One region of the Vibrio sp. KUL70 genome, then DNA from elsewhere that is predicted to be linked to it. Evidence: riboswitches for the same ligand, from Rfam matches in the RefSeq annotation. Region 1 holds a riboswitch; each other region holds the start of a gene.
What was found. Region 1 has a riboswitch for thiamine pyrophosphate ahead of thiC (phosphomethylpyrimidine synthase ThiC). Riboswitches for the same ligand answer to the same signal wherever they lie in the genome.
Positions count from the first base shown of each region.

Region 2: linked by a shared signal. The riboswitch ahead of thiD (bifunctional hydroxymethylpyrimidine kinase/phosphomethylpyrimidine kinase) and the one ahead of thiC (phosphomethylpyrimidine synthase ThiC) in region 1 are both predicted to bind thiamine pyrophosphate.
Region 3: linked by a shared signal. The riboswitch ahead of thiB (thiamine ABC transporter substrate binding subunit) and the one ahead of thiC (phosphomethylpyrimidine synthase ThiC) in region 1 are both predicted to bind thiamine pyrophosphate.

Region 1 is NZ_AP045834.1:3,034,827-3,042,356, forward strand. Features, by position in the region: gene AC6I7V_RS13655 (thiazole synthase) at 1-190, opposite strand, end outside; gene thiS (sulfur carrier protein ThiS) at 195-449, opposite strand; gene AC6I7V_RS13665 (HesA/MoeB/ThiF family protein) at 485-1,240, opposite strand; gene AC6I7V_RS13670 (thiamine phosphate synthase) at 1,230-2,612, opposite strand; gene thiC (phosphomethylpyrimidine synthase ThiC) at 2,612-4,552, opposite strand; TPP riboswitch at 4,711-4,809, opposite strand; gene crcB (fluoride efflux transporter CrcB) at 4,876-5,259, opposite strand; gene AC6I7V_RS13685 (multicopper oxidase domain-containing protein) at 5,369-6,751, opposite strand; tRNA gene AC6I7V_RS13690 (tRNA-Trp) at 7,104-7,180, opposite strand; tRNA gene AC6I7V_RS13695 (tRNA-Asp) at 7,239-7,315, opposite strand; rRNA gene rrf (5S ribosomal RNA) at 7,361-7,476, opposite strand.
Region 2 is NZ_AP045835.1:1,059,298-1,066,827, reverse strand. Features, by position in the region: gene AC6I7V_RS18765 (ABC transporter substrate-binding protein) at 1-9, opposite strand, end outside; gene AC6I7V_RS18760 (ABC transporter permease) at 71-814, opposite strand; gene AC6I7V_RS18755 (ABC transporter ATP-binding protein) at 867-1,646, opposite strand; gene thiD (bifunctional hydroxymethylpyrimidine kinase/phosphomethylpyrimidine kinase) at 1,636-2,496, opposite strand; TPP riboswitch at 2,600-2,711, opposite strand; gene AC6I7V_RS18745 (ABC transporter substrate-binding protein) at 2,940-4,628, opposite strand; gene AC6I7V_RS18740 (MFS transporter) at 4,720-5,931, shown strand; gene AC6I7V_RS18735 (methyl-accepting chemotaxis protein) at 6,069-7,530, opposite strand, start outside.
Region 3 is NZ_AP045834.1:2,719,947-2,727,476, forward strand. Features, by position in the region: gene pmbA (metalloprotease PmbA) at 1-169, opposite strand, end outside; gene yjgA (ribosome biogenesis factor YjgA) at 288-815, shown strand; gene thiQ (thiamine ABC transporter ATP-binding protein) at 918-1,622, opposite strand; gene thiP (thiamine/thiamine pyrophosphate ABC transporter permease ThiP) at 1,622-3,220, opposite strand; gene thiB (thiamine ABC transporter substrate binding subunit) at 3,291-4,283, opposite strand; TPP riboswitch at 4,336-4,455, opposite strand; gene AC6I7V_RS12170 (flavin prenyltransferase UbiX) at 4,499-5,122, opposite strand; gene mpl (UDP-N-acetylmuramate:L-alanyl-gamma-D-glutamyl-meso-diaminopimelate ligase) at 5,162-6,520, opposite strand; gene fbp (class 1 fructose-bisphosphatase) at 6,789-7,530, shown strand, end outside.

The DNA.
Region 1 (7,530 bases):
TGACTCCAGCTTCAACCAAGGGTCTTAAGATGTCGTCTTGCTGATCGTTAACATCTACACGCTTGAGGGCCATAGTTGCAAGTTGAGAACCTGACGCTTGTATCGCCTCAGCCATTAAGTGGCTATTGGCGAACTTTCCGGTTCCGGTAAATAGTCTTGATTCAAACTTCTTATCTCCGATATGTAGCATGTCGTTATCCTCCTGCTATTGCTTGAAACAGAGAGATGCAATCTCCCTCACTAAGTAACGTGCTACCCCATTCACCGCGAGGTATCACCGTATTATTGATAGCGAAAACACACCCCATTTCGGGTAACTCAAATTGATGAATAATTTTCTGTAGATCGCTCTGATTAACGATTTGCTGAGGCTGTTCGTTAATGACGATTGTTATCATCTCACTACTTTCACTTGCCCCTTCAAGGTTTGCTCGTTCTAATATTGTCATTGCTCTTAATTCTCTTTATAACCTGTAACCCAGTGCTAACTACAAACCTGACAGCTGCTATCTTTTGTTATTGCTAGCTTCTGCCATTGCATTTTCAAACCATCAAATAGGTGCAGTTCGTTTGCTTTGACGTGGAATTTGCCTGTCGCAAGTTTTTGAATAGCGGCCAGTGCTTGGTAGTTACCCATAGTCCCAACCACAGGACCTACAACACCAGACTCGCTGCACTTCTGTGTCTGTATGAGTTCATCAAAAGGATACAAGCATCGATAACAAGCAGCTGATTGTTGTGACTCTTGGTGGTCAAATACTGCAAACTGGCCCTGCCATCCAATAGCGGCAGCAGAAACAAGCGGGGTGTTTTGCTCAAAGCAGGTTTGGTTTATCAATTGCCTTGTCGGCATGTTGTCACTACAGTCCAAGACCACATCCGCCAACATAACCTCAAGTGAAAGCTGACTGGGTTCTAAACGCTTATTGATAGTACGTACTTGCACCATAGGATTCAGTTCCGCTAATTGCTTTGCCGTTGCACTGGTCTTAGGCGTGCCTAGGTCTTGTTCACAATATATGACTTGCCTTTGTAAGTTACTGCTCTCAACAATGTCATCATCCACAATCACAAGTTTGCCGATACCCGCAGCTGCCAAATACAAACAAGCGGCACTGCCTAAACCGCCACAACCGACAACTAAAACATGAGATTGACCAAGCTGTGCCTGTCCATCCTCACCAATTTCCGGTAATGACACCTGACGTTGATAACGCAGGAACTCTCTATCATTCAGCACAGGCAACCCTCGGTTCACTTTGATTGTTGTTAGTGGACATTTCCTGCGTCGAACCCATTAGGTTGGCAAAGAAGTTGATCACCGACTGTGGGTCATTTGATAAAGTAATTGCGCGTACAACCGCAAGGCTCGATACCCCACACTCCCACACTTGGTCAGCATTGCTCTGATCGATGCCACCAATTGCTACTGTTGGAAAACCCAATTGTTGCTTAGTGCTCCCTCCAAAGGCGCCGTATGGAATGGTATCAATAAGCTTCTGATATAGAGCTAAACGAACCAAACCTTGTGGCTTAGAAGGCATCTCTTTAGTCGTCGTTGGAAATATATGACCTAAAGCGATGTAGCTCGGATGAATCTGCACGATTCGTAGCAATTCGTAGTAGCCATGTGTTGATAAACCAAGGCGAACCCCGGCTGAGCTTAACTGAGCAAGGTTTGATTGTTCGATATCCTCTTGGCCAAGGTGAACACCATAAGCACCATGCTTAATTGCTAGTTGCCAATAATCATTGATGAAGACTTGCGCATCGTATTGACGCCCCAATTCGATCGCTTTTTTCACTTGTTGCTCGAGATCTGCTTGTTGTGGGTTCTTAATCCGAAGCTGAATGGTATTGACACCCATAGGTAAGAGACGTTCAATCCACGATACATCATCAACAACCGGATACAGACCTAGGCTAGGCTTGGTCAGTGTGGCAAAACTAACGCTTTCGCCTTGAGCAGACCAGCCAACTTGAATACCTAAACGTTCATCTTCAAGAACAGGGGTTGGAAAAGCACTAAACTCAAATGCCCATACCTTAACAACATGATTTGAAGATATTGTACGAGTATCAAAAGCCGATGTTTCACGTGAAACATCCTCTGTCGGAGACATCATCGCGCGCGCTAGAGTTAACGCATCCTCGATCGGAAAGTCGAGTATCGATAGAGTCACGAACCAAGCCAAATGCAATTCTGGAGACACGTGCATGGCTAGGTGTGGAGGAACCGAAAGTGCTCTAACTTCATTATTTATAGGGTGACGCCAGATATCTAATTGACTGGAATTTTGAGCATCTCTCGAGTCTCTATCTGGAATACCAATGAATATGTCGGTTGACTCCTGATGACGACACTCTCTAACACTTAGCCTAGAATGATAGTAAAGCTTGTAATCTGAGACGTTAGAAGTCTCAACATTAGAGACAATGTCAGTTGAAAAGCTAGTAGTGTGTTGGTCATGAATGAGCTGTATCGATTGAGTTGGGCTCACACCCAACTCAACATTTTCGATACTAAAACCCTGCTCTTTCGCCAACAACAAACACTGCTGAACTAAGCCAGTTAGCTCAATCAATGATGACGGAATAAGGATTTTATTCATTAATCGGCGACCTCTGCAGTAGTAGCTGGATGATAGAGCTCAGACCCTGTTTCACGAAACTCTTGCGATTTTTGACGCATACCCTCTAATGGATCATCCAGCATCTTGATCGATATCGCTTGGTCAGCTGCAACCTGCTCTGTATCTTTGGCGTATTCGCGTACCTCTTGCGAGATCTTCATCGAACAGAATTTAGGTCCGCACATAGAGCAGAAATGGGCAACCTTGCCTGACTCTTGTGGCAAGGTTTCATCATGAAAAGCGCGCGCCGTTTCAGGATCAAGTGATAGATTGAATTGGTCTTCCCAACGGAACTCAAAGCGCGCTTTTGACAAAGCGTTATCACGTACTTGTGCACCGGGGTGGCCTTTGGCTAGGTCACCAGCATGAGCGGCAAGCTTGTAGGTAATCAGACCGGTTTTAACGTCTTCTTTGTTTGGTAAGCCTAAATGCTCTTTTGGTGTTACATAACAGAGCATGGCACATCCGTACCAACCAATCATGGCCGCTCCGATGCCTGAAGTTATATGGTCATATCCCGGTGCAATATCCGTCGTCAGTGGACCAAGAGTATAAAACGGCGCTTCATGGCAATGTTCAAGCTGCTCGTCCATGTTCTCTTTGATCATATGCATAGGCACATGACCAGGGCCTTCAATAATGACCTGAACATCGTATTCCCAAGCAATTTTAGTTAACTCGCCTAGCGTGCGAAGTTCGGCAAATTGCGCTTCATCATTAGCATCAGCAACAGAGCCTGGACGCAAGCCATCACCTAACGATAGAGCAACATCGTACTTAGCACAGATCTCACAGATCTCTCTGAAGTTTGTGTATAGAAAGCTTTCTTGATGATGAGCCAAGCACCACTTAGCGATAATTGAACCACCACGCGAGACGATACCGGTTACACGTTTCGCAGTCATAGGTACATAACGAAGTAGTAAGCCGGCATGAATCGTAAAGTAGTCAACACCCTGCTCAGCCTGTTCAATCAAAGTATCACGCATCACTTCCCAGTTTAGGTTCTCAGCAACACCATTAACCTTTTCTAGAGCTTGATACATAGGAACCGTACCAATCGGCACTGGGCTATTACGCAGTATCCATTCGCGCGTCTCATGAATGTTTCGCCCAGTAGAGAGATCCATCACGGTATCGCCACCCCAACGAGTTGCCCATACTAGCTTCTCAACCTCTTCCTCAATAGAAGATGACACGGAAGAGTTGCCGATGTTTGCATTAACCTTTACCAGGAAGTTTCGACCAATGATCATTGGTTCAGATTCTGGGTGGTTGATATTGGAAGGGATAATTGCGCGACCTTCAGCGACCTCTCTGCGAACAAATTCAGGAGTAATGTCTTTAGGCAGGTTAGCCCCAAAGCTTTGACCTGGATGTTGCTGAGTTAATACTTCATCACGGTACTGAGCCCTTCCCATGTTCTCTCGCAGAGCGATATATTCCATTTCTGGGGTAATGATTCCTTTACGAGCATAATGCATTTGAGTAACACATTGGCCATCTTTAGCACGTCGAATACGTGGTAGATTGCCGTAACGAAGCTCATCTAAGGTTTCATCTTCTAGGCGCTCTTTGGTGTAAACCGAGCTCACGTCATCGAGTAGTTCGGTATCGGCTCGCTCTTCAATCCAGCCCTCTCTCAGCTTCGGTAAGCCGTTATAAAGATCGATCTCATGCTCTGGGTCGGTGTACACACCCGAAGTGTCATAAACGCGAATAGGCTCATTCGGCTCAAAGATCGGCGCTTCTTTGGTGCCACCTATTAGGCTATCGGCTAAAGAGATTTCGCGCATAGGGACACGAATATCGGCACGAGAGCCTTCAACGTAAACCTTGGTTGAATTTGGGTACGGTTGTACCGAGAGAGTTTCAATAAACTGTTTTGCTTCCAGTCTCGCTTGCTTGCGATTCGACATAGCATTTTTCCTTGCTTCGTTATTCTAGATAATAAATTCGGATAAAAATGCTTGGCGGAAAGATGCGACAAGAGGGGCTGAACATAGGTATACCCAAATTGGGCAAAAGCGGCCTAATGTTTAGCTTGATGATAGGTCTGCTAGAGAGAATTCCAGCAAGGATATCTTCTCTTGTTCCCTTCGCAGGTATTAACCTGATCAGGTTCAACGGATCCCGAATGAACGGTCTCAGCCTTATGGCACTCCGACAAGTGAATTTAGTATATAAAATCGGCTTGGTTAAACCAAGCCGACCTGTGTGATTTTGATACGAATTTAGAGAACTAACTCTTAATTAGCAACTGAAAGCCAATCCAAGCTGCAGAAATACTCAATACCACATTTAGTAGCACATTAAGCCCCATCTTGAAAAAAGCGCCCTGTTGCATCAACAACACGTTATCCATAGAGAAGGTGGAGAATGTCGTTAATGCACCTAGAAAGCCTAACCCAATAATCTGACGCCATGGTTCGGTTGCTACCATCTCATTTTCGAATGCAGCGATCAGTAGGCCCATAATAAATGAACCGACGACATTCACTGTCAGAGTGCCGTACGGAAAGCCACGCCCCAATAGCACCACACACAACTCAGAAATTAAATAACGAGAACATGCACCAAATGCACCGCCGATAGCGATAAACCCCAAAATTGAAAACTGACCCATAATTCCCCCACATAAGACTTAAGGATATTCTAGCCTCACTCAATTTTTTTTCGAGAAAATTTGTGAATAAATTCCTTGGACACATTTCAACATCAAAACGTTACAGCTGTCACTTTACTTCAATGTAACCCATTAAACCTGTCTTCATATGTTCAATAACATGACAGTGATACATCCAGCGCCCCGGGTTATCAGCAACGAAAGCAGCCTTAGCACTCCCATTCTTACCAAGCAGAACAGTGTCAGTATGGAATGGCTCTCCGACTTTCTTACCATCTAGCTCTAGTACGGTAAAGGTATGGCCATGAATATGGATCGGGTGGTGATACTGAGTCACGTTCTTGAGATCGAAAATGTATGTCTTTCCAAGCTCTAACGTCGCAAGTGGCTCAGGGATATTACCCTTACTCATCCCTTCCCATGCGCGCTTGTTCGTCAGCCAGAATTTAGGCATCGACTTGCCATCTTTTCCTGCCGGACTGATCGCCCCCTCCCACTCAAACAAAAAATCGATTTCAGTAGCATTATCGAGATCTAGATTAGGAACCGGGTTGAGTGGTAAAGAAGGTAATACCTGCTCGGATGGCAAGTTCGAGTCCACGACTTCTAATGAACATAATGAAAATGGAAAACGTCCTTTCATCTGCAAGACATTTATAGTGGTACCTTTAGTCGGAGCCACAAATCCAATATCCACTCGCATGCCCGGACCAACCTTATGTTTCGTCAGTCGATAAGGCGCCTTTACAGGGTTGCCATCAATAGCAATAACCCAAGCCTCCACACCCTCGACCGCAATAGGATAAGTAATAGTATTGTCGACATTAGCGATTCGCAGGCGTGTTGTCGCGTTTTGCTTAATCAGGTATTTCGGCTCATGAACACCATTCACACTACTCCATTCCCCAGGGGTACCCATACGAGCACTCATTCTTGGAATCATCAGATCCTTCCACTGTCCTTGCTTATCAAGATGCCAATGTTTAAGCATCAGGGGTAACTCTTCATCAAAAGCAACGGGCTGAGACTCTTCAACAATGATCAGCCCTACTAACCCCATTCCTAGCTGTTTAACACTATTCATATGTGGGTGATACCAGAAGGTACCCGCATCTGGTGGAGTAAACTCATAAATAAAGGTCTCTCCAGGCATGATTGGAGGCTGACTTAGGAAAGGTACACCATCCATTTCAATCGGGATTCTTAAGCCATGCCAGTGGATTGTGGTTGGCTCTGCGAGCTTATTGGTGAAGCGGATAACAACCTTCTCACCTTGACGGCAGCGAATGGTAGGTGCTGGTATTTGCCCATCAAAGCCAAGTACTTTAGTCGTGTATCCAGGCACGAGCTCAGCTGTTGCAGGCTCTGCCGTTAGGTCGTATACATATCGCCCTTTTGCATCGACAGATTGAGTAACACTACAAGCAGGTAAGATTGATAACGCTGATATAGCAATAGAAGATTTAATAAACTGACGACGAGAAATATCCATGCTGTTCTACTCTAAAATTAACCTGTGCAAAATGTAACAGATTATTAATAACAATTCTCATTACGAAGTTAATTTTGAGTCTTGCACCCACTACCATCAGTATTCACAAACAGCGCTAAAAAATTGAAGACAAGACCGTACGACCCACTATTCTGAAATGGCGTGATTTACGCCATAGACGAAAAAAGGCTCTAGTCTTTCGACTAGAGCCTTGGATATGGCAGGGGTGGAGAGATTCGGCTGGGCTGGCACTCCAGCTCCCAACACGCGCGATTTTGGTAGTGGCAGAATCCGCTGCTCTTTTCTTCCGCCAAAGAAAAAGGCTCCAGTCTTTCGACTAGAGCCTTGGATATGGCAGGGGTGGAGAGATTCGAACTCCCAACACGCGGATTTGGAATCCGCTGCTCTGCCAATTGGAGCTACACCCCTAAAATTTCAATACTGTAGATTCGAAAAAACCTCGCACTGGGCGAGGCTCTCGAATAAGTGGCGGAGTGGACGGGACTCGAACCCGCGACCCCCGGCGTGACAGGCCGGTATTCTAACCAACTGAACTACCACTCCGCAGTGGACTACTTGTCGTCGCTGACAAGTCGTTCATAATTTAAAGCCTGGCGATGTCCTACTCTCACATGGGGAAGCCCCACACTACCATCGGCGCTATTGCGTTTCACTTCTGAGTTCGGCATGGAATCAGGTGGGTCCACAACGCTATGGTCGCCAAGCAAATTCTTTCTTCTCTGATTTTCTTTCAGAAAAGTAATCTGGAAAGCTGTTTC
Region 2 (7,530 bases), on a different replicon from region 1:
TGCGCTCATAAATTTACTGTTTTTCACGATTAACCTTTCCTTTTGAACTTTCTATTTTTATAGATTTTGTTTAGTTGTGGCTTTCCCAAGGGATCGCCTTTTTTAGTAATTTGTCTGTGACAAAGTAGAGTGAGATAGAGAGCACAGCTAAGATAAATAGCGCAGCAAACATCTCATCAATAATCATTCGTGCGTTAGCTTGTAGCATCAGGTAACCAAGCCCTTCACTTGAACCCACCCACTCACCGACAACCGCACCAATTGGTGCAATCACTACAGCCACACGCACACCTGATGCCAAAGTCGGCAGTGCCGCTGGCAGCTGAATATGACGTAACCTTTGCCATTTGGTGGCGCCCATAGTTTGAGCCAGATCGAGATAACCACGTGGGGTATTGCGTAAACCGTCGTAGCAGCACGTAGTCACTGGGAAGAAAATAATGATCGCCGCCATCACAACCTTCGAAGCGATACCGTAGCCAAGCCACAGCATCAGTACCGGCGCAATTGCAAAGACAGGAACAGCCTGACTTGCGATAAGAATAGGCAGCAACCAACGCTTAAGCGGTTCGAATAACAACATTTGCAGTGCGAAGAACAATCCCATCGATAAGCCAAGTAGCAGCCCCAGCAGGATCTCTTGGGCGGTCACCCATGTGTGCTTCAACAACACGTCATAGCGTTCAAGCAGCTTGTTAAACACTTCCATCGGAGCTGGCAAAATAAAGCTCGGCATTTCAAACACCACAACCACCAACTGCCACAAACCCAGAATAATTGCGGTGCTTATCACGACACGCAGTAACGGGCTCATAGAGCGATCCTTATGGTTCAATACCGATTGAGGCTTGGTTAGCGCTTGGGAACTATGCATAGTCTTGCTCCAACTGCTCTAATATTTTCTGCTGAATGCTCGCGCACTGACCATCTATGGTTCTTGGGGGCAATGTTGTCGGAACTTGCAGTGATTGAGCAGATGCGGGTGAGCCTTGCAGCATGTAAAGGTTGTGTGCCAAGCGCACCGCTTCTTGTGGGTCATGAGTAATCAAGACCACGGTTTTATCTTGCAGCAAGTGAGCCGCTAAGGTTTGCAGTTTGTGCCTTGTTACCGCATCTAACGCGGAGAAAGGCTCATCCATCAATACGATAGGTTTGTCTTGCATAAGCGTTCGCGCTAATGCAACACGTTGACGCATGCCACCAGACAGTTGTTGTGGCATAGCGTGAGCGTAATCAGCAAGCCCAACCGATTTCAGCAAAGACAAAGCTCTTTCGTGGTTGTCTGCATCGCTCGAAGCACCTTCCAAGCTTTGAGTGTCTTTCCCAGCAAAGCGCTGGCTTAGACATACGTTATCAATCACCGATAACCAAGGCAGCAGCAGATCTTGCTGTGCCATGTAGGCAACTTTGCCCTCTAGTGATTGACCATCACTCGTCTTCACAACACCTTGCCACTCAATGTTCTCACCCAATAGACCAGCGAGATAACGTAAAATGGTGGTTTTCCCGCAGCCACTTCTGCCCAATAACACGGTCCATTGAGATGCAGGAATCGATAAGCTCAGGCCTTGTAACGTCGACTGTTGGTTATCGAGATAACGAATGCTGGCGCTGGTGATCTCAACGCCAAAAGATTTAGCGGACATCAGCATGACCTGCGTAGAAGTGATTCACAGGTCCGTGCCCTTGACCGACATTTAACTGATCTGCGTGGGCAATCGCTTCCGAGATATAGCGCTTACCAAGCTCAACGGATTGAGTCAGCTCATTCCCTTGCGCAAGGTAAGAGGCGATAGCAGAAGAAAGCGTGCATCCCGTTCCGTGAGTGTTCTTGGTTGGGAAGCGTTTTGCGCTGATGAGAGCAGTGCTTGTTGGCAAAATCATTAGGTCATTGCTGTTTTCGTCTTGCTCTAAGTGGCCACCTTTCAACAGCACTGCTTTCGCACCCAACGCGCGAAGTTCTTCAACCATATCTTGCATGTCGGCTTCGCTTTCAGGAACAGGTTTCCCAGTCAATGCAGCACCTTCCGGCAAGTTAGGTGTAATGATGTCGGCAAGTGGAATAAGCGTTTCTTTCAAGGTACTGATGGCTGACTGCTCAAGCAACAAGTCGCCACTGGTCGCAACCATTACTGGGTCAATAACCAGATGTTTGGGTTGATACTGCTTAATCTTATCCGCTACAACCTTGATGATGTTTGAATCTGCCAACATGCCGACTTTGACCGCAACGACGTTCAGGTCACTGAATACTGCATCAAGCTGGCTTGCAACATGATCTAATGGAATCGGAAAGATGGCGGAAACACCTTGTGTATTTTGCGACGTGATTGCAGTGATCACTGAACATGCAAAACTACCGGTCGCAGACATGGCTTTGATATCGGCTTGAATACCCGCGCCGCCGCCACTGTCTGAACCCGCAATGGTTAACACAATTGGAGTGCTTGAAGAAATGGACTGAGTGTCGATTTGGGTGCTGGAATGCTGTGTCATGGTCGCTCCTACCATCTAAAAGACGCAGGAGAACTGAACTAAAACCGAGATGGCAGGCACCAGAGATCGAAGGATCGATGGAATGAAAGTCGGTACCGCATAGGTTTTAGTATCAATAGTTCCCTACGCCAGTACTAACTGAATCAGGTTCAACGGGTCTCGAAATTCGATCTCAGCAAATACAACATGGTGTAATTGCCCCCCGACTATTTGCGTCCATACTAACAGCACTCTTGAGAGTGAGGTAATCATTTTGCAGATTATTATTTACTAAAGCGTGAACGAAATCGTTTTTGTGCGCAAATTCGTCAGGTATTTTGCGTTGTTCACTTTTTATCTCTTATCTTTAATCAACACTTCGAGCTCGTCGTTGTGCGCCTCAATTCGGTTTCTACCTCGCCAATAACGGCAAACGACTTTATCTACTCTAGATTTGTTCTCCTTTAACGGCCTTCAAAAACAACCTGATTGAAGTCGATCCAGCCATTAGTAAGAAGATCCATCGCATTCACCTTATGAGAGATTCTCATATCTTGCGCGCATTGAAAAAGAGGAATATAGATCGCTTTTCGAATCAATTCGCGCTCAATTCGCTGATAACCTTGTACACGCTTACTTTCATCAGATTGAGCCAAATTATCAAAGACTTGCTGTTCGAACCAAGTCTTTGATTGCTTATTCAGAGTCGCCGTCACGGTGTTAGTGCACAACAACCATCCGAGCCAGGAACTCTCTTTATGTTCACCAAACACCTCACCAGAAACAATAATATCCGCTCTCGATTGTCGCTCGAGTTGGTCAAATTCAGGGTATGGCAGTACGGTGAGGTTTGAGTTTAAACCATACTGACACAGCAGCTCAGTGATGTTTTCAGCCGCTTCAATATGCCCAGGCAGCTGATAAGTTAACACCTCAAGCGGTACCTGATTCGCGAAAGACAAGTCCACTGCTTTACCAAGTTTTAAGGGTTCAAGGCTTGTCATTCCTGAGGCTCGTCGATAAATCATAGTGTCTCTCACACCATTCATCGGCAAGAATTGCAGCAACTGTTGGATGTATCGACGATGCTTTGCCAACGTCATCCATGCGTTGTTTGCACTGTTTAAACAAGCGTAGATACAGCCCTCTTCCCACTGTTGTACCTGTGTGAATTCATCAGCAATATCCGGGGCAGAGCTGCCATGCACAATATCGCAATGCATTTGAAAATCATTTGCAGATAAGCCCATGTTCCAGATTTCTACGCCATCTAGCCAAGGTCGATAGCCATGATAATGAGGAGACGCAGTCAGTAGCGTTCGATAATCGGTTTGCTCTGCCAATCGAAACGCTCCACTTCCGACTATCGAGCCGTCGCTGTTCAATTTGGAAACGGATAACGCGCCATGCGCCATCAACCTTGGCAGATAGTGAGACAAACGCTTAGAGCGGATTCGTAAGTTGTGCTCGTCGACCACAGAAAACTCATCAATGAGTAAGAACAGACCTCGACTCACCGAGTTTGACGAGATGATCGACTCATAAGCTTTCTTCACATCATATGCGGTAAGTGCAGAGCCGTCCCAGAACTTAAGTGATTTACGCAGTCGAACCTTCAGCGTATCACCTGTATGCACCCAAGTTTGTGCGAGATCCCCCTCCAACTGGCTTGTATCTCTATTGAAGCGCAACAGGTTCGCATAGAGGTAGTCAGCAATGTGCCGTTCAGTACGTCTAGATATTTCACAAGGGATCAAGCTGTGGGTCGCTCGATAAAAAGGGATCATGAGGATGTCTCGATTGCTATCTTGCTGTTGGTATTGACTCACAAACTCGGCAATAAACTGATCACGATCTTTACTTCTTATTAGGTTCAACGCCTGATCAGCTTTTCCCTCATTCATCCAAAACTTAGCCTGTTCGATTAATGTGGTGTGTACCGACTCTTTAAGGAGAAGTTGAGGCAAATTACCTCTGCCAACACCCGATTTCCAATCGATGATCGACTCTTCCACCAGCCTTTTGATGACCAACTGAGCGTTACGACGTGTGCAGTTCAACGCTTTCGTAATGTCATCCAATGAAATCGGTGTCCATCGACCTATCTCAAATCCAAAATCTCGCAAAAATACCAAAGCTAACCAATAGCGCATAAAGGTGAAATCCTAAAATTATATTTCTATTTTTCTTCATCTTTTATTTTCAAATAATAGCCGTGTTACAAAAAATAAAAAGGATATTTAGATGAATACGTTAGCTGAGTCTCATGGCTCTATCTGGAAGAATAGAACCTTCGTTACACTATTTAGCAGTGCTCTGTTTGTTAGCTTTGCAAGCCAAATCTACACACTTGCATTACCGTTGTTAGTGTATGAATTGACCCAGTCCTCTGAGTGGATGGGTTGGATGAGAGCCATGGAGTTTCTGCCCAATCTATTGCTGGCTCTATTTATTGGCGTGTGGGTTGATCGCAGTGATAAAAAGCAGTGGTCGCTGAGCATGTTACTTGGTCAGGCTATAACGGTGTTTATCTCGTTCCTGGCGGTTGAGTTCCTAGCAGAGCCATTATGGGTTCTGTTTCCATGTGCGTTCTTAATGATGGCGTTTAACTACGGCTACCATAATGCGCGTATGTCGATTCAGAAAAGCGCGCTTTCCCATGAAACTCAAAATGTGGCGACAGCTCGAATGAGCTCCTTGGGCAGTTTTATGGAAACCGTTGGGCCAGTTCTTTCAGGGGCTATCATGTTGCTGGCGACCATTCATAACGTCTTCATCGGTGTTGCGCTTTTGATGCTATTGGCTTTTTGGCAGCTCAAAAGGCTCGACGTAAAAACACCCATCAACAGAGACAAACAAAGCACTTTCAGCGCCATAAAAGAGGGGTGGCAAGCACTACGCAATGAGCAGAACATGTGGCTAATTACTCTTGCAGTCATGATCATCAACACAACAGGTGCCGTATTCTGGATTCAGGCTATCTACTATGCCAAAGCAAATTTAGGATTGAATGCGGTGGGAGTCAGTTACCTCATCGTCGCTTCTGGCCTTGGTGGTCTCATTGGTGCATTCAGCGCCGACAAATTACGCAAAAAATGGGGGCTGGGATGGCTTCTCATTATCTCTATCGCACTCGAATCCATCGGGTTTGTTATTCCACTGGCCATGGAGAATCAAACAGCACTTATTGCCGGGTTCTTTTGGGTGTCCGCTGTGGGTTTATATAGCAGCATCTGTATCTGGAGTTACCGCCAAGAAGCCTTTGATGTCAGCGTTCTCGGCCGAGTAAACGGGTTAACAGGCTCGCTATTCAAACTCCTAATGCCATTTGGTCTTGCTGGTTCAGGCTATTTAACATCATTGATTGGTATTGAATGGTTGTTCGTCGGATGCTTTGCCACACAGCTACTAACCGCATTCTGGTTAATGACGACCAGCGTCCGTTCTATCCGTTGATGGTATAATCAAAGGCAAAACGCCCAAAACGAATTTCGCTTTGGGCGTTAAACAGGTACATTGCGCTAATAACTAAGGCTTTTAGTTTTGATCAATTTCTAACTAGACTCACCTTAACTCAATAGAGGCTGATGTTATTAATGAACCTTGAAGACCTCAATCGCACTTCGTAGGTCTGTGGTTTGTTGATTCACAACCTCCGTCGAGCGCGTATTGTCAGACACGCCTTCAACATTAGTAGTTGTCGTATCTCGAATTACCACAATATTCTGCGCGACTTCATTACACACCATACTCTGCTCTTCCACCGCTGCTGCAATCTGTGTGCTGCTGTCCAAGATTTTCTGCATCTCGTCCATCACGGCTTCAATTTGTTGGTATGCCACTTGCGAGGATTCTACGCTCAACGTGCCTTTAGTACGACAACCTTTCATAGTCGACACAACCGCTTGAGTTTGGCTCTGCACTGAAGTGATGATGCTCGAGATCTCTTCTGTTGACGTTTGGGTCCGACTCGCTAGGGTTCTTACTTCGTCTGCAACAACCGCAAAGCCGCGGCCTTGCTCACCGGCACGTGCTGCCTCAATCGCAGCATTCAGTGCTAGCAGATTTGTTTGCTCCGCAATTTCATGGATCACACCGATAACAGAGCTAATTTGAGAAGAGAGTGCTGATAAATGCTCGATCTCACTCTCTGCCGATTCTAACTCATTAGACAGCTCTGTCACCGTCTGCTTGGTCGATTCAATTTCAACTAAGCCCTGCTGCGCAACCGTAAACCCTTTTTGTGTGTTGCTCGCTGCATGCTCTGTCGTAGCTGCAACTTCCTTGATGGTTTCCCCCATCTCAGTGATGGCGGTTGCAACGCTGTCAGTTTCAAGCTGTTGTTGTTGTAACGAAAGTTCTGTTTGATGACTGTTAGATCTAAGCTGCACCGATACCGCTCCTAGGTTCTCGACACTGCTTTGTACCTGAGTAATCAGACTCTCAATACTCACAATCAGCGTATTCGTACCCTTAGCAATATCACCGATTTCATCGTTAGATTCTGTTGCTCGCAACGTTAAATCATGATCGCGTGCCACTTGGCTAGTAATGAGATTTAAATTAGAGATACTGCGTTGAATGCTGTTGATCAAGCCGTAAGACAACAGAACAAGTGTAATAATGACGAAAGAGAGCGAAATCAAAATAAACTGGTTAATCGAAGACTGTGCAGACTCAATCTCTTGCTCAAACTGCCTCTCGACACTTTCGAAAATACGGTAGATATCATTGTAGAGGTAATCAGACCGAGCGATGATGGTTAAGGCTTTGGTTTCGTCCACTCCATAAATCGGCACTAACGACTCAAACCCTTGTTGGTATTGCGTTATTTCTTTCAGCAGCTTTGGCATATCATCCACAACAACCTCAAGTTCAACAAGGTGAGCGAGTAAAGACTGTGAAAGCGCATTGAAACGATCGTACTCCGTTGAAAACAGAGCAGACAAACGAGTATCAGACGAATTCAAAAACTGAAGCTCTATCCTTTTCATCTCTTGTAGTGAAAGCTCTAAATCTTTCACCTCAATCAAGGTTTTTTCTAGTTTTATCAGT
Region 3 (7,530 bases), 310 kb from region 1:
TAAATTCAACGTTTTCAACCTCACACATGCGTGTAGAGACACTCAAACCTGTTGATTTAGTAATAGCCACCTCTGCAGCATCGGCACTGACTGAAGCCATATCTAACGCTTTTGCTACTGCTGCTTCTAGCTCAACACGTTGCTGAGCGACTTGCTGTTTTACATCCATATCTATTCTATTTTTGAAGGTCTATATTACGTAGGATAACAAGAATTTCGCTTTCTCCCCAAGATTCTTGCTAAAATAGCGGATATATTCGATTGAGATAGTGATATAGGCAAATAAGATGGCTCGCAAAAACCAAAAAGCCCCGTGGGAACCAGAAGAAGAAATCATCTGGGTAAGTAAGACGGAAATGAAAGAGGACATGGAAGCGCTGCAAAAGTTGGGCGAGGAACTCGTGGAGCTTAAGCCTTCTGTACTAGAGAAGTTCCCTCTGTCTGAAGATTTGGCGGAAGCGATTAAAGATGCACAACGCTTTAAAAATGAAGCGAAACGTCGTCAACTGCAGTACATCGGTAAAGTGATGCGCAACGAAGATCCAGAGCCAATTCAAGCGGCTCTAGATAAAGTTCGTAACAAACACTCTCAAGCAACCGCTGAGCTGCACAAGCTTGAGCAATTACGCGACCGTATTGTTGAAGACGGTGATACAGCTATCTCTGAAGTGGTTGAAGCGCACCCTGAAGCAGACCGTCAGCGTCTACGTCAATTAGCGCGTCAGGCAAACAAAGAGAAAAAAGCGGGTAAGCCGGCAAAAGCGTACCGCGAGATCTTCCAAGTTCTAAAAGAACTTAAACAAGACGAGCTATAAGACTCATCACGCGATCAACAAAGCCTAGCTTCTGCTAGGCTTTTTCATATCTGCGTATTTACTACCAAACCGCATTTTAGCACCAGTATTTTAAACGAAGGGTTACTCGCCGGCGCGGACAAAAGAGGCCAATTCAGGCTGTGGGTGTTGCGCTGTGAGCGCATCTATCGCCTCCGCTACCAGCACTTGTCCTTTAGCTACAAAGGCAAACTTATTGGCAATACTGCGAGCATCTCCTAGATGGTGAGTCACCATGATTACCGTAACATTTCGTTCCGCGGCTAGTTGTTTCACCAAGGCTAACATCTCTTCTCGCAACAAAGGGTCCAGCGCAGAGAAGGGTTCGTCTAACAACCAAATAGGGTGTGGCTGCACAAAACACCGAGCTAATGCGACACGCTGACGCTGTCCACCAGAAAGATGCTCCGGTAATCGATCAAGATACTGTTCGACACCGACTTGCTCTGCCGCTTGTTGTACTTGCTGTTGTTGCGCTTTGGTTAGTTTAAGGCCTGGGTGCAGCCCTAAGCCGATATTTTCTCTAACCGTAAGGTGAGCAAACAAATTGTGCTCTTGAAATAACATAGCAAGTGGACGCTGGTAAGCATCCAAACCAACAAGCGATTGACCTGAAACCGAAATAGCGCCCGATGACGGTTCTATAAATCCCGCGATCAATGCCAGCAAGGTCGACTTACCCGCACCACTCGGCCCCATCAAGGCAACAACATCACCTTGTTCAGCCATAAAATCAAAATGAAACAGCTCCTGATGATAGTGGTAATCAACATCTTGCATCACTAACATTAGGCACCTCTCTGGTTAGATGTTCGAGTAAATAAGAATTCAATTAAACTGAAGCTGCCAACGCTCAGCATCAGCAAGCTCACTGAAACCACAGCAGCGGCCTCCATCTGATAACTGCCTAGTAACTGGAATAGATACAGAGGGAGAGTTCTAAAATCGGCACTGCCAAACAGTGCAATGGCACTCAAGTCCCCCATCGACAACATGAAACTAATCGAGAAGGCTTGCGCCATAGGTTTACGCAGCGCTCGCCACTCCACCAGCTTAAACCGGTGCCAACCTTTCATACCTAAACTCGCGCACAAATACTGATATTGCTGAGCAACGTGCAGCATCGGCTGAGCTAAGTTTTTGATCACATACGGGAGCGCCATTAAGCTGTTAACGGCAATCACAACAAAAAAGGCTAAGCTAAACACATCGGTTATCGAACGTAACAGCAGGAAGATACCGGTACTCACCACTAAGCCGGGGGTCACCAATATAATAGTACCTATCAATTCGATCTTATCGGCGCGAAATGACTTGTTTTGCAAGCGCCATGCTCGACTGGTCATCAAAATGGCCACTCCAACCAAAAGCGCAATCACACTCGCGCTAATCGCTACTTTCAGTGAGTTAAATAGCGCTAGCCAAAACGGTTCACTGGTTAACACCGCCATCGCTTCACTGTTTAAGCCACCCACAATGACCATCAACAGTGGCGGTAAAACCAGTAATGAGGCTACGATGATCCAAAAGCTGTCCCAAGCTTTTGCGCTATAGGTGTCCTTAACCAAAAACTTCGCTTCAGACAGTTGACCAACGCTGACAGAAACAGGCTTAGAAAGGCGTTGAATACTCACGGCCAACACGCCACAGAGTAGCATCTGCCATATCGCTAACAGAGCACCGGCTTGCAGATCAAAATCAAATTTAATCGCTTGATAGATCGCAAGCTCGATGGTTGTCGACTTAGGACCACCGCCCAATGCCATCACAGTTGCAAAACTGGTAAAGCAGAGCATAAAGACTAAACCACACACATGCGGCAGCTGCTGCTTAAGGCGCGGCCATTCAACCCACTTAAATTTATCCCAGTGACTCATTCCAAGGTGTGCACATAACTTGTGTTGCTCAACCGGAACCGTATCTAAAGCTTGTAACAACAATCGACTTGCATAAGGCAGATTGAAAAAGACATGCGCTAGCAAAATGCCATTCAATCCATAGATGGAAAATGGCAAGTCCATATCAATAGCTTGAAGCAGTTTCGCCAGCCAACCACTATTACCATAGATGGCCAAAATACCAAATACGCCGACCAATACTGGCAGAACCAAGGTGGAAGCAAACAGCCTTAGCAGTAGGGAACGACCTGGGAATTGGCGGCGAGATAAGGCATGTGCCACAGGAACCGCAAATACAACGCTCAATAACATGGATAGCGTTGCTTGATAAAAACTGAATTTGGTAACGTGCCAGTAATATGGATCAGACCATACTTGGCTGATATCAAGAGAAGGGGCATTGCTTAGCAATGCCCCTACTGATGAAACCACAAAGGCGGTAATGGTGAACGCGACCCAAATACCCACCTTAGGTGTATTCTTTAACATAAAGAGTGATTATCTCGATGTTGAGCCTCTAATGGGAATAGAGGCTCAATGCCCAACATCGGGCTCTTAATTAAAAAGTCAGGGCGTTTTGCCACTCACGAATCCACGGCTTGCGCTTCTCAGCCACTTCTTCAGAAGTGAAGCTTAGGGATTTATTTGGCATCGTCAGCTGTTCAAACCCTTTTGGTAGCTCGACATCCGTCACTGGATACATCCAGTTACCGGTCGGCATCGCTGATTGGAATTCGTCACTCAGAATGAACGCCATGAACTCATCAGCTAGCTTCTCATTATCGCTGCCTTTCACTTTTGCGGCCACTTCAACTTGCGTGTAATGACCTTCCGCAAAATCAGCAGACGCATATTTCGTGTCACTCTCAGCGATGATGTGGTAAGCCGGAGAAGTCGTGTATGAGAGCACCATATCTGACTCACCCTCAAGGAACATAGAGTAAGCTTCAGACCAGCCTTTAGTCACAGTAACGGTTTTCTTGGAAAGCTGCTTCCACGCTTGAGTTGCATCGTCGCCATAAACCGACTTCATCCACAGCATCAGACCTTGGCCTGGCGTTGAAGTACGCGGATCTTGGTAAATCACCTTGAGATCGTCACGCTGTTCAACCAACTCTTTCAAGCTCTTAGGTGGGTTTGATAGCTTTTCTGTGTTGTAGATAAATGAGAAGTAACCGAAGTCATAAGGAACAAAGGTGCTGTCATCCCAACCATTAGGTAGCACTACCGAAGAGGTATCGACACTATGCTCGGAAAGTAGACCCGTTTTCTTCGCTTCCGCCATTAGGTTTTGATCAAGGCCAAGCACCACATCGGCTTTACTATTGCCACCCTCTAGACGCAAGCGGTTTAGAATTGACACTCCGTCTTCCAGCGCAACAAAGTTCACATCACAGCCACATTTCTCTTCAAATGCTTTCTCTACAGCAGGACGCGGGCCCCAGTCTGCAGCGAAAGAATCATAAGTATATACCGTAAGAGTATTATCGGACGCTAGTGCGGAAAAAGAAGCCGCTGTAGTAACAGCAAGAGTGGTTAATGCAAATTTCACTGGACGCTCTCCGTGGTCTGAGCGGCACAGGCTTGAGGGAGGACAACGGAAACGTACTGCCTAACTCAATTCCTACGCCAGCATTATCTGGTTCAGGTTTACGGGTCCCAAGTTGACACTTGATCTCAGCCACCATTCATTATTTGAATGGTTAGCTCCCCGATGAGTAAGCAGAATTGTAATTGTATTTTAACCAATAAGCTACAAAGTTCGCCTTAATGACGCTGATCGTAGCCCCATCTTGGTACTAAACCCTGCTCTATCCCTAGGTGGTCAAGAATGCGAGCTACCATGAAATCGACAAGGTCATCGATCGATTTTGGCTGATGATAGAAACCCGGAGCCGCTGGCATGATGGTCACTCCCATCGTCGAGAGTTTGTGCATATTTTCCAAGTGTAGCGTCGAGAATGGCGTCTCTCGAACCACTAACAACAACTGACCGCGCTCTTTCATAACGACATCGGCAGCGCGTTCAATCAAGTTATCAGACATACCGTGAGCTATAGATGCAACGCTTCCTGCTGAACATGGGCAAACCACCATCTGCTTAGGCGCGGCAGAGCCTGAAGCAACAGGAGAGAACCAATCGTCTTTACCGCACACCACCAAACGGTCAGGATCGCAGTTCAGGTGTTTGACCAACACTGCTTTGGCCGCATCAGGGCCTGAAGGCAGCTTGAGATCATGTTCGGTCGCTAGCACTACTCTCGCAGCCGACGATATTAACAGGTATACCTGATAATCAGCGGCAAGTAGGCACTCTAATAAGCGCAAGCCGTATGGGGCACCAGAAGCGCCGGTGAATGCGAGGGTAATCGCTTTACTCTGTTTGGTCATGATCTCTTGTACTTCTTAAATCGATTAGAACGCGTGTATTTAACCTTTGGCCGCCAATCCATCAAGCAATTTCTGATGTATACCACCAAAACCACCATTGCTCATCACTAAGATTTGGTCACCCGGTTGCGCTTGCTCAATAATGCTCGTGACTAAAGAATCTAGATCGTCACTGACAATAGCGGGCTGATGACAAGCGTCTGCGACCTCTTGAACCGACCAATCGATGTTATCTGGTTGGAACAAGAAAGTGCGGTCCGCTTGCTTCAACGAATCGGCAAGGGTTTCTTTATGCACGCCTCGCTTCATCGTAGCAGAGCGAGGCTCCAATACGGCGATAATTTTACTATTGCCTACCTTATTACGTAGGCCACCTAGAGTAAGTTCAATTGCCGTTGGGTGATGCGCAAAATCGTCGTATACCGTAACTCCAGCCACTTCCCCTTTTAGCTCTAAACGACGCTTGGTATTGATAAACTTGGCCAAAGACTCACACGCCAGGTCGGGAGTCACGCCGACATGTCTAGCGGCAGCGATCGCCATCAAAGCATTATTGACGTTGTGATCCCCCACCAACGGCCATTCAACCTGACCGACACATTCACCTTGGAACAACACGTTGAACTGCGAGCCATCTTTGACTCGCTTTTCAGCACGCCAATCCGCCTCTTCACCCGCAAATTCCGTTTCACTCCAACACCCGCGAGACAATACATCCTCAAGAGCACGATCCTGTTGAGGAGCAAAAATTCGCCCATTACCAGGAACAGTACGAATCAAGTGATGGAATTGACGTTTAATCGCCTCCAGATCGTCGAAAATATCCGCATGGTCAAACTCAAGATTGTTCATTACCAAGGTTCTCGGGTGGTAATGAACAAACTTAGAACGCTTATCAAAAAAAGCACTGTCGTACTCATCGGCCTCAACCACAAAGAACATGCTTTCACCCAGTCGAGCAGAGATACCAAAGTTACCCAACACCCCTCCAACTAAGAATCCAGGCGCATAACCACAATCTTCTAAAATCCACGCTAGCATACTGGCTGTTGTGGTTTTTCCATGAGTGCCCGAAACCGCCAGAACCCAGCGGTCATGCAGCAGGAACTCTTGTAACCACTGTGGACCCGAGGTGTATTTCAGGTTGTTATCTAGTACATATTCAACACAAGGATTACCGCGACTCATCGCGTTGCCAATCACCACTAGATCGGGTCTTGGCTCCAGTTGGCTCGGGTCAAAACCTTCAATAATATCGATGCCTTGTGACTCTAATAGTGTGCTCATTGGTGGGTAAACATTGGCATCACAACCTGTCACTTTGTGACCTAATTGACGGGCTAATACCGCTGCACCACCCATAAAGGTGCCGCAAATTCCTAAGATATGAATATGCATATATCGCTTCCAAAAACGGGCAAAAAGACTGCTTTATTAATCAAGATTATGTGCATTTCTTATCATGAATCGCCCAATAAAAGCGAGCCTCAATGCAAAACAAATCCAGTCGACATTCTAAGTGAGATCTGTGTCGCTTACTTCATTACCATTAAAAAGATCTTAAGTTTAAAATCTGGGTAAGCGACTAGATGAATAATGCCCGCTCAAGAGGCAACCCAATAGCGCTTGAATCCCCCAATTATTCAGAGAAGTTTAAGGAAATAACATGTCTGAGATGCGCACCCTTGGTGAGTTCATTGTTGAGAAACAAAGTGACTTTCCCCATGCAAGTGGTGATCTATCATCCCTTTTATCGTCGATCCGTCTTGCTGCGAAAATCGTTAACCGAGAAATCAATAAAGCGGGTCTTGTCGACATTACAGGTGCTGTCGGCACCGACAACGTACAAGGTGAAGCACAACAGAAGCTTGATCTGTACGCAAATGACAAATTCAAAGCAGCTCTGGAAGCGCGTGACCAAGTATGTGGTGTAGCGAGCGAAGAGGAAGACGAAGCGGTAGCTTTCAACAAAGAGTTGAACAAAAACGCTAAATACGTAGTGCTAATGGACCCTCTAGATGGTTCATCAAATATCGATGTAAACGTGTCTGTAGGTACGATCTTCTCGATCTACCGTCGCGTATCACCTATCGGTACACCACCAACTCAAGAAGACTTCCTTCAGCCTGGCAACAAACAGGTTGCAGCGGGCTACGTAATCTATGGCTCTTCAACCATGCTGGTTTACACAACCGGTAATGGCGTGAACGGCTTCACTTACGACCCATCGCTGGGCACTTTCTGTCTTTCTCACGAAAACATGATGATCCCTGATGAAGGTAAAATCTACTCAATCAATGAAGGCAACTACATTCGTTTCCCAACGGGTGTGAAGAAGTACATCAAGTACTGCCAAGAGAATGAGCCAAGTGACAACCGCCCATACACATCCCGTTATATTGGTTCTT